Regions from separate parts of the Bacillus sp. Medicinal_06 genome, predicted to be linked through region 3. Evidence: predicted binding sites of a transcription regulator. Region 3 holds the regulator's gene; each other region holds the start of a gene.
The links. Region 3 encodes Rex, which represses fermentation and respiration genes when NADH is low (regulators of the CRP and FNR family bind a similar motif). Its sites were predicted from a motif close to TTGTGAAATATTTCACAA; they were not measured.
Positions count from the first base shown of each region.

Region 1: a site for Rex is predicted at 1,642-1,659, ahead of hcp (hydroxylamine reductase). Genes of this name have one in related genera too.
Region 2: a site for Rex is predicted at 1,829-1,846, ahead of pflB (formate C-acetyltransferase). Genes of this name have one in related genera too.

Region 1 covers NZ_JBWYHD010000003.1:250,612-253,906, reverse strand. Annotated here, with positions in the region: gene AC1M36_RS08360 (hypothetical protein) at 1-672, shown strand, start outside; gene AC1M36_RS08355 (hypothetical protein) at 1,021-1,617, shown strand; gene hcp (hydroxylamine reductase) at 1,722-3,008, shown strand; gene AC1M36_RS08345 (chromosome segregation protein) at 3,171-3,295, opposite strand, start outside.
Region 2 covers NZ_JBWYHD010000016.1:27,860-31,154, reverse strand. Annotated here, with positions in the region: gene AC1M36_RS24595 (serine hydrolase domain-containing protein) at 1-635, shown strand, start outside; gene AC1M36_RS24590 (sugar ABC transporter ATP-binding protein) at 727-1,542, shown strand; gene pflB (formate C-acetyltransferase) at 1,957-3,295, shown strand, end outside.
Region 3 covers NZ_JBWYHD010000030.1:3,843-7,137, forward strand. Annotated here, with positions in the region: gene AC1M36_RS27585 (ABC-F family ATP-binding cassette domain-containing protein) at 1-1,297, opposite strand, end outside; gene AC1M36_RS27590 (redox-sensing transcriptional repressor Rex) at 1,482-2,111, shown strand; gene AC1M36_RS27595 (YdiK family protein) at 2,140-2,331, opposite strand; gene AC1M36_RS27600 (CPBP family intramembrane glutamic endopeptidase) at 2,334-3,077, opposite strand.

The DNA.
Region 1 (3,295 bases), on a different contig from region 3:
TCTCCAGCTTTATTATTTGTTTATAAACCCACGTTTTTAGTGTATGAGTATTATGCATTTTTCATCATTATTTCTCTATTGCAACAGTTAGCATTTAAAGATGAAATTCCACTGCGTGAACAAATTCAAACCTATTTTTATTTGGATGGTTTGCAAGACGGCACAACAATTGTTTTAAATCGTGAAAACATCCAAATCCATGTAGCGTTTAATGATCTTATTGAAACGCATCCGCTTATTGCACTTAGTAAAGGTAGTCATTTTTATAATGGAGAAGATACGAAAAAGCCAGACATTCGTCTAGATTGTTATGTGAAGCAAGGAGAACGTTATGAGTACCAATCGTCTATTATTATTGAAGTGAAATATAGTCCGATGTTTAATATTTTTCAGCCTGTAGGTAATACAAAAGCAACAGAGCAAATGTACAAATATTGGTCCATTAAATATGTGGAAGAACAAGATGGAAAACGTATTTTTCATCGAAGGGCAATCCACGAAGTGATTTGCGTATACCCAGGCAGTCATATGCATGGGAAGAAAATAGAAGCTGGTTGCGGAGTCTTTTTGCAATTATATCCATATAAAACGAAGCAAGGAGAAGAGAAATTAGCTGGAAAACACGGCCTTGTGCAAATTTTTGAGAAGTGGTTAAAAAATATTGGAACATAAAAAGAAATCCTCCTCTGTGGAAAGGGTTTCTTTTTGTGTAGGTAAATTAAATTTTGCAGTAAGGAAAATGATAGTATTTTTGAATTGGTGTACTTTATATGAATAGTTAGACATACACTTTATGAGTAAAGACAGTCTAGTGTTTCATACAATTTTGATGAATGTAAAGTATTTTTAAGTATTGTAAAAATTTCACATGAATCTAAAACTTGAATAGGAGATTGCTTTGTTTTATAGAATATATTAATTTAGTAAATATTTTTAGTTGCATGCGGAGATTTGTTCTTATATGATATATGATGAAAGCGTTATCAAAATGTAGAACGGTGATGGGAAAGGCGGGAAAATATGTTCCAGCGTGTTCAAACAAAGGAAGAACATTTTTGGTTCGAGCAACTGTGGGGAGATTTTTGTGAAGAGAGAGAGTTAATGTTTGTAGAACGTAATTTAAATCCATCACGATTTTTATTAATAGAAGGTGGGCATGCTATCGGTACAGTAGAGTGTATTCGATATACGACACCTGAACATTCTAATTCTGAGTTTTTCTATCCGTTTTCTGAAAATGAATTGGTGAAAGGGTTAAAAAATGTTTATGAAATAGGAAAGTTAAGTATTGTGAAAACGTCGCGCGGGAGAGGACATTTCAAAAGGTTAACAGCTATTTTATTTATACACGCTTTAGAAACGAAAGCTGAGTGGTATATTGCTGTTGTTACAAAAAGAATGTATATGTATTTACTTACACTTGGTTTTCCAATTGAGCCAATCGATGATCCGTTTCCTTTTCATGATACATTGCAAGGGGTACCTGTTCGGATTCATGCTCGGAAAGGATTAACGCATTTGTATTCTTTAAAAGAATTTCGAGATGTTATTCAAGGGAATGCTCATGCCCAAGCATTAATAAAAGAAAACAGTAAAAATATTATGTTAACAAGGTGAAGTGTCACAAATTCTTATAAATTATTGTGATTGATATCACATCCTTTTCTCTTCATGTATATTACGCTTTAGTTGTAATGATTGATTAGGAAAGGGTGGGGGATATGTTTTGCTATCAATGTGAACAAACGCCAACAGGTGGATGTAAAATAATCGGTGTTTGCGGGAAAAATGAAACAATTGCAAGTTTACAAGATACGATTGTATTTGGATTAAAAGGAATTGCTGCTTATCGTACTCACGCTGCGCAGCTAGGGTATACAGATCCATTTGTAGATGCTACAACTCATGAAGCGTTATATATGACATTAACGAATTCTAACTTTAATGAACAAGAACATATTGATATGGCTATGAAAGTTGGAAAATCAGCTTTAAGAGTGATGGAGTTGTTAGATGAGGCACATACGAATCATTTTGGTGTTCCAGAACCTGTTCAAATTACACAAAATCGAGTAGAAGGTAAGGCAATTGTTGTTACGGGTCATAATTTATTTGCATTAGAGGAATTATTAAAGCAAACAGAAGGAAAAGGAATTAATATTTATACGCATTCAGAAATGCTACCAGCACATGGATATCCACAGTTGAAAAAATATAAACATTTAAAAGGAAACATTGGTAAAGCATGGTATGACCAGCGACGTCTCTTTGAAAAATTTACCGGCGCAATATTAGCTACAACGAACTGTGTTATGCCAATTAAAGGATCGTACTCTGATCGCTTCTTTTCATATGATATTGCCGGACTTGAAGGTGTACAGAAAATTGAAAATGATAATTTTGCACCATTGATTAAAAAAGCATTAGAGCTTCCTGCAGTACATATGGAGTCGGATGAACAGCTCGTAACAGGTTTTCATCACAATACAGTATTATCATTAGCACCAGAAATCATCCAGGCGGTAAGAGAAGGGAAAATTAAGCGCTTTTTTGTCATCGCAGGTTGTGATGCTCCAGGTAAAGGCGGCGAGTATTATCGTGAATTAGCAACGTCACTTCCACAAGAAACGGTTATATTAACAACTTCGTGCGGGAAATTCCGTTTTAATGATGTGGATTATGGTGTGGTACCAGGTACGGAAATCCCACGTTACATTGATCTAGGGCAATGTAATAATTCTATCTCTACAATAAAAATAGCAGCGGCTTTAGCTGATACTTTTCAATGTGAAGTGAATGAATTACCAGTTAGTATTGTTTTATCTTGGTTTGAACAAAAAGCGGTGGCAATTTTACTTGGACTATTTAGTCTTGGAATTCAAGATATTCGTATCGGTCCAAAGGCACCTGAATTTATTTCACCTGGTGTGCTTAATGTATTACAAGAAACATTTGGTTTAAAACTTATTACAACTGCAGCAGAAGATATGGACATGATGTTATCGTAACAAAAAGGATGTCTTAATGAGACATCCTTTTTGTTATACAGTAAAACTTCCATTAGCGGAAGTTTTTTCGTTTGTCACCTCAATCGGATTACATAAAAAAGCGCATGATATGTGACTAGGGGGGAGTCAATTATCATGCGCGAATCAACGTTTAAAAAAGAACTAAAATCCAAATATACTGAAAATCATTTTGCGACGTTTCGGTTTTTCTTTTCGTTCATAAGTTGGTGCGATATCAGTTTTGATATCAGGTGTGATGTAAAGTGGTTCTTTTTTTTCAAGAGCAG
Region 2 (3,295 bases), on a different contig from region 3:
TTCCTGAATATGAGGCAGGAGAAGATGATATTTCTCATGAGGAATTGTTGAAGCGAATTGGGCAGCAAAAACGTTTATTTAATCCAGGTGAAAAATGGAAGTATTCGGATTCAAATTACTCAATACTTGGTTACATCGTTGAAAAAGTTAGCGGGCAACCGTTAGAAGAGTATATTAAACAACATATTTTTGATGTTGTAGGGATGAAACAATCAGGTTTCGGAACGGAATTAGAGAAAACAAAGTATCCGTCGACTGGTTACAAGGTTGTAAATAATAATATGACAGTTCCTGCTATTCCAAATATGTCACAATTATATGGAAATGGTGATATATATACGAGTGCAAATGATTTATATTTATTTAATGAAGCGCTATTTTCTGGGAAGCTAATATCTAAAGAAAGCTATAATCAAATGTTTACAGCATTTAAAAAAGATTATGGATTTGGTTGGTATGTAAATCCGGGAAGTTACTCTAATCACGGTGTAATGCCTGGATGGAATTGCTTAAATGGATTTAGTAGAAGTGGGAATGTGTATGTTATTTTATTATCTAATATTCAAAATAACATTAAATCATTTGGTACGCTTAATAATGATATTTACACAATGCTACAGCATATTGAAGTGTAAGAGATTATCCTTGGGGGTAGTCTCTTTTTTACGAGTTGAGGAAGGATATATTTATTGAGATAATGGAAAAAATGGGGAGAAGGGTGATGTTATGAGTATTCATAAGCACCATGCACGAAATGCGAGACGAACTTTATATTTAGCTATTATTGTATGGATTATTATCATGATTGGATTTGTAGTGGAATATCAAAGCGGAACACTTTTTAGTTCAGAAAAGGAGAATCTGAAAGTAATAAGTGTTGTATTACCAGCATGTATGTTCCTGATTTATAGTTTGATAGAAAGAAGCAGAGCGAAAAAAATAGAAAGAATCATTCAAGATAAAGAAAGCTCTCTATTGTTGGATCAGCGGAGGTTTGTCGTTCGTAGGGAAACTAATTTTTTTACGACAATTACATACTTTGGACTAGATGGAAATACAATGGGGATGCTCAAAGAAAAGTATGATTCCCAGATTCAAACGATATGGAAAAGTATCTTATCCTTTTTCTTTAAAGGAATGTATGAGCAGCAATTTTATTTATTCAATGAATTAGGAGAAGAGCTGTTAGTAATCAAGAAAAAAAGAGGTGTACGAAACTCATATACCTTTTATAGCTTAATGGGAGAGAAAATTGGGGAAATCAATCAATTGTTAAGTTTAACAAGATGGGAATGGTGCTTCTTATCAGTTGAAGGAAAAGAGATTGGGAAAGTAACAGGAGATTTATCTGCGACATTGCAACAGGGGAAATGGCAAGATGGCACTTATATCGATGTGAAAGAGGATGGCATTCCATTAGAAGCGGTTCAATATTTCTCAGCAAGTGGAGGATCACTTATTACAGTATCTGTAGCGGAACATGCGGAATTAGAATCAGCGATATATTACGCTGTGGCTGCAATTATAACTTTGAAAAATTAAAAACATCTAAAACGTTATCTTCGTTATTCTAGATTATGCCTTAATTTAATCACAAGCTATATCTTATTCATTATGAAAAGAAGTGTACCAAACAGGTACACTTCTTTCTATTCTGTTTTAGAAAAAATATAACAGAATAAGATATAAGGGTATTACAGTTTGAAATGGGTATGACTCTTTATACCACAGAATAGGATTCATTTATAAGGATACCAAAAAAATACAATTAAGGAAAGTGTTAATTTAAAAGAGTTTTAATTGGAGTTAACACTATGTGTATAGTAATTTGCTCAATATTTCACAAACATGTCACAACTATCTCGTTCGCTTTTTCAAAAAAGTAGTATTCTAAATGTGTAAGCTGTTATATAAAAAATCTTAGTCCTGTACTAATCAAAAATGGAGGAGATTAGGATGACTCAAGTATTAGAAACTGTAAAAAATGCATGGACAAACTTTAAAGGTGAAAAATGGAAAGCAGAGATTGATGTTCGTGATTTCATTTTAAATAATGTAAACGTTTACGAAGGGGACGAATCTTTCTTAGCGGGAGCAACAGAAGCAACAAAACAACTTTGGAATCAAGTAATGGATTTAACGAAACAAGAACGTGATAATGGCGGCGTCCTTGATATGGATACAAGCATTGTTTCTTCTATTACATCTCACGGTCCTGGATATTTAAATAAAGATACTGAAAAAGTAGTTGGTTTCCAAACAGATAAACCATTTAAACGTTCTTTACAACCATACGGTGGTATTCGTATGGCAGAGCAAGCTTGTGAAGCTTATGGATATGAAATGGATAAAGAACTTAGTCGTATTTTCAGAGATTGGCGTAAAACGCATAACCAAGGTGTATTCGATGCATATACACCGGAAATGAGAGCGGCTCGTAAATCAGGTGTTATTACTGGTCTTCCAGATGCATATGGCCGTGGGCGTATTATCGGTGACTATCGCCGCGTAGCGTTATACGGTGTAGATCATTTAATTGAAGCGAAAAAAGCAGATTTGAATTTAACTGGCGGTGTAATGAGCGAAGATACAATGCGTTTACGTGAAGAGCTATCTGAACAAATTCGCGCACTGCAAGAATTAAAACAAATGGCAGCTTCTCATGGTTTTGATATTTCTAAACCAGCAACAAATGCACAAGAAGCATTCCAATGGTTATATTTCGCTTATCTTGCAGCGATTAAAGAGCAAAACGGGGCAGCAATGAGCCTAGGTCGTACTTCTACATTTTTAGATATCTTCATTGAAAGAGATTTAGAAAAGGGTACATTAACAGAAGAAGAAGCGCAAGAAATTGTCGATCATTTCATTATGAAATTACGTCTTGTAAAATTCGCAAGAACACCTGATTACAATGAATTATTCTCCGGTGATCCAACTTGGGTAACTGAATCTATTGGTGGTATTGCACTTGATGGTCGTCCATTAGTAACGAAAAATTCATTCCGTTTCTTGCATACATTAGATAATTTAGGACCAGCACCAGAACCAAATTTAACAGTTCTTTGGTCTAAACAACTACCACAGAAATTTAAAAACTACTGTGCGAAAATGTCTATTCATACATCTGCAATTCAATATGAAAATGATGATATTATGCGTCCGGAATATGGCGATGACTATGGTATTGCATGCTGTGTATCTGCAATGAGAATTGGCAAACAAATGCAATTCTTCGGAGCACGTGCAAACTTAGCGAAAGCATTATTATATGCGATTAATGGTGGTAAAGACG
Region 3 (3,295 bases):
TACCGAGTATCGTGCGAATTTCTTTTTCCGGCTCTAGCGGATAATCGTCCCATAATTCATTTAAAACACGCTTGGATGATGTTAAGTTTGCTTGTTCTTGATCATAATACCCAATAGATACATTTGAACCGAAAGAAACTTCACCGCTTAACGTCTTCAATTTATTTACAATCGACTTTAATAATGTAGATTTCCCAATACCGTTTGGACCGACTAGTGCGACACTATCACCTCGGGTTAATCGCATATTTACATGCTCAATAATTGGTTCTTTGTCATATCCAATTGAAACATCTTTTACCTGTAATACGTCGTTTCCGCTTTGTTTTTCGATATCAAAGTGGAAGGATGCGGATTTAGAATCACCTAATGGTCTGGTCAGTAATTCCATCCGATCTAATTGTTTCCGGCGACTTTGTGCACGTTTTGTTGTGGACGCACGAGCAATGTTCTTTTGGACAAAGTCTTCTAGTTTAGCGATTTCCTCTTGTTGTTTCTCATAACGTTTCATTTCTTGCTCATATAGTGCAGCTTTTAAATCTAAATATTTACTGTAGTTACCAACATATCGTCTGCTCTCTTTATTAGAAATTTCATATACTTGTGTAACAAGCTTGTCTAAAAAGTAGCGATCGTGGGACACGATTAAAATAGCTCCAGGATAGCCTTGTAAATATTGTTCAAGCCATGTTAATGTATCGATATCTAAATGGTTTGTTGGTTCGTCCAAGATGAGTAAGTCTGGTTTTGTTAATAGTAGCTTCCCAAGAGCAAGTCTTGTTTTCTGTCCGCCACTTAATGTGGAAATTGTTGTTTGGTGTGTTTCCGCTGGAAAACCAAGTCCACTTAAAATGGAGCGAATATCCGCTTCATATTGGTAACCACCTTGATCTTTGTAGTCTAACTGTAATTGATCATAATCAGCGAGTAATTTCTCGTACGTAGCAGCATTTGAAAAGTTCTCTTCCTTACCCATTTCCTGCTCTAACCTTCGAAGTTTCTTCTCCATATGCTGCAGATGTGTAAAGACGGTAAGCATTTCATCCCAAATTGTTAAAGAAGTTTCCAAACCTGTATTTTGGGCTAAATAACCAATAGAAACATCTTTTGGCTTTATAATTTCTCCACCATCGTGAGATAATTCACCGGCAATTATTTTTAATAATGTAGATTTTCCAGCACCATTTCGACCAACTAGTGCAATTCGATCTTTTGTTTGGACTTCCAATTTAATGTTTGCAAGAATTGTTTCAGCACCGTATAATTTTGAAAGCCCATTCACTTGTAATAAAATCAATGTTTTCACCTCAAATAATTTCTTAACTTTGCCATGTTTATATTTCTCAATCATACTAAAAATAGTGTATAGTTTAAAATAAAGAGAGAATTCTTCTCTCTATTATACAGGGAAAGTCATAAGTGCTAAACTTATGTATTTATTTTAAATCTGTGAACAAAGATAGGAAGAGAGGAGAGGTTACATGGATCAGCAAAAGATTCCACAGGCCACTGCCAAACGATTGCCTCTATACTATCGATTTATCCAAAATTTATCTCTTTCTGGTAAGCAACGTGTTTCATCGGCAGAATTGAGTGAGGCGGTAAAGGTAGACTCAGCAACAATTCGGAGAGATTTTTCATATTTTGGAGCGTTAGGGAAAAAGGGATATGGATATAATGTGAATTATTTACTATCATTCTTCCGAGAAACGCTCGATCAAGATGATATAACACGTGTAGCACTTATTGGAGTGGGTAATTTAGGGACCGCTTTCTTACATTACAATTTCACGAAAAATAATAATACAAAGATTGAAATGGCGTTTGATGTCAATGAAGAGAAAGTTGGAAAAGAAATCGGAGGAATTCCTGTATATCATTTGGATGAATTAGAAGAACGTTTAACAAATGATATACAGGTGGCAATATTAACAGTACCTGCTACCGTTGCACAAGCTGTAGCAGATCGATTGGCCGAAACAAATGTACATGGAATTTTAAATTTTACACCGGCACGATTAAATGTGTCAGAAAACATAAGAATTCATCATATTGATTTAGCTGTAGAATTACAAACGCTCGTTTATTTTTTGAAAAATTATCCACAATAAAACGCAGAGGAAATCCCTCTGCGTTTTATTATTGCCTTTTCTTTGTAAATTTGACTAAGATAAGTCGAAGTGCCAAATTAAAATCAATTGTTGCCATAGCAGCGAACAGCAGTGTCCAAAAGTTCCAAATTGTATCTGTAACGTTCGTAATTGCGAAACGTGTAAAGATACATCCAAGAAGGAAATACAGTGCTGCCATGAACAATGGTGAGTTCCTCATATTTAAAATCCTCCGATAAATCCTTGCATTTTTTCTGCTTGTTTGATCATTTCTTGTATTTGTTCGTTACTTACTAGTACTTGAGTTATTGCGACTAATGTATTCATCGCGACATGAGCCATAATAGGAACGATGATTCGTTTTGTTTTCACATATAGAAAAGCGAAAACAAGCCCCATGGAAGTGTATACTAACAAGTGTGTAAAATCAAAGTGAATGGCCGCGAAAACAAGCGAACTAATAATGGCTGCGATAAAGAAATTAAATCTTTTATAGAGTGTTCCAAATAAAATCTTTCTAAAGACAATCTCTTCTAAAATAGGACCGATGATAGATATAACAATAAGGAACCATGGAGTAGCTCTTGCTATTTCCATCAAATCTTGAGTGTTTTGAGAACCAGGATTAATCCCTAATAATCGCATTTCAATATTAGCTGCAAGTATTTGAGCAAACATAGCTAAAAAGAAACCGATAAAAATCCAGCCGATTGTAGCAGGAATGCTAGCTCGCTTCGTATCTAAATGTCTTTCACGTATATCGGTTCTAAGAAGCCAAAGTATAATACATAATGCAATAAAAAAGCTGATGATTGACCAGTGCCCAGCCATGATTTGCATTTTCTGCTCTCGTGAAACTGCCATATTATCATATAGTCCTGTTTTGAAAAGGAGCCATATGCCAAAAATTCCCGATAGTTGCATCAGAATATATGTAACTATAATCCACCAATATTGTTTTTTCAAATGGGTTAACCATCCTTTCTAACTCTAATTTATGAGATAAGGCGAGGAAACATGTGAACATCCCGCCGTGGGATACGTAATAACTGTTTGTATTATTATTTTTTTGTAAATCTTTATTTGAAAATGAAATAGATAACAGGAAAAAGCAGTACCTATAGAGAAAATAACTTATGGCATCCTTCATATTGTAACATACGATAAGTGGAAAAGCCGATTCA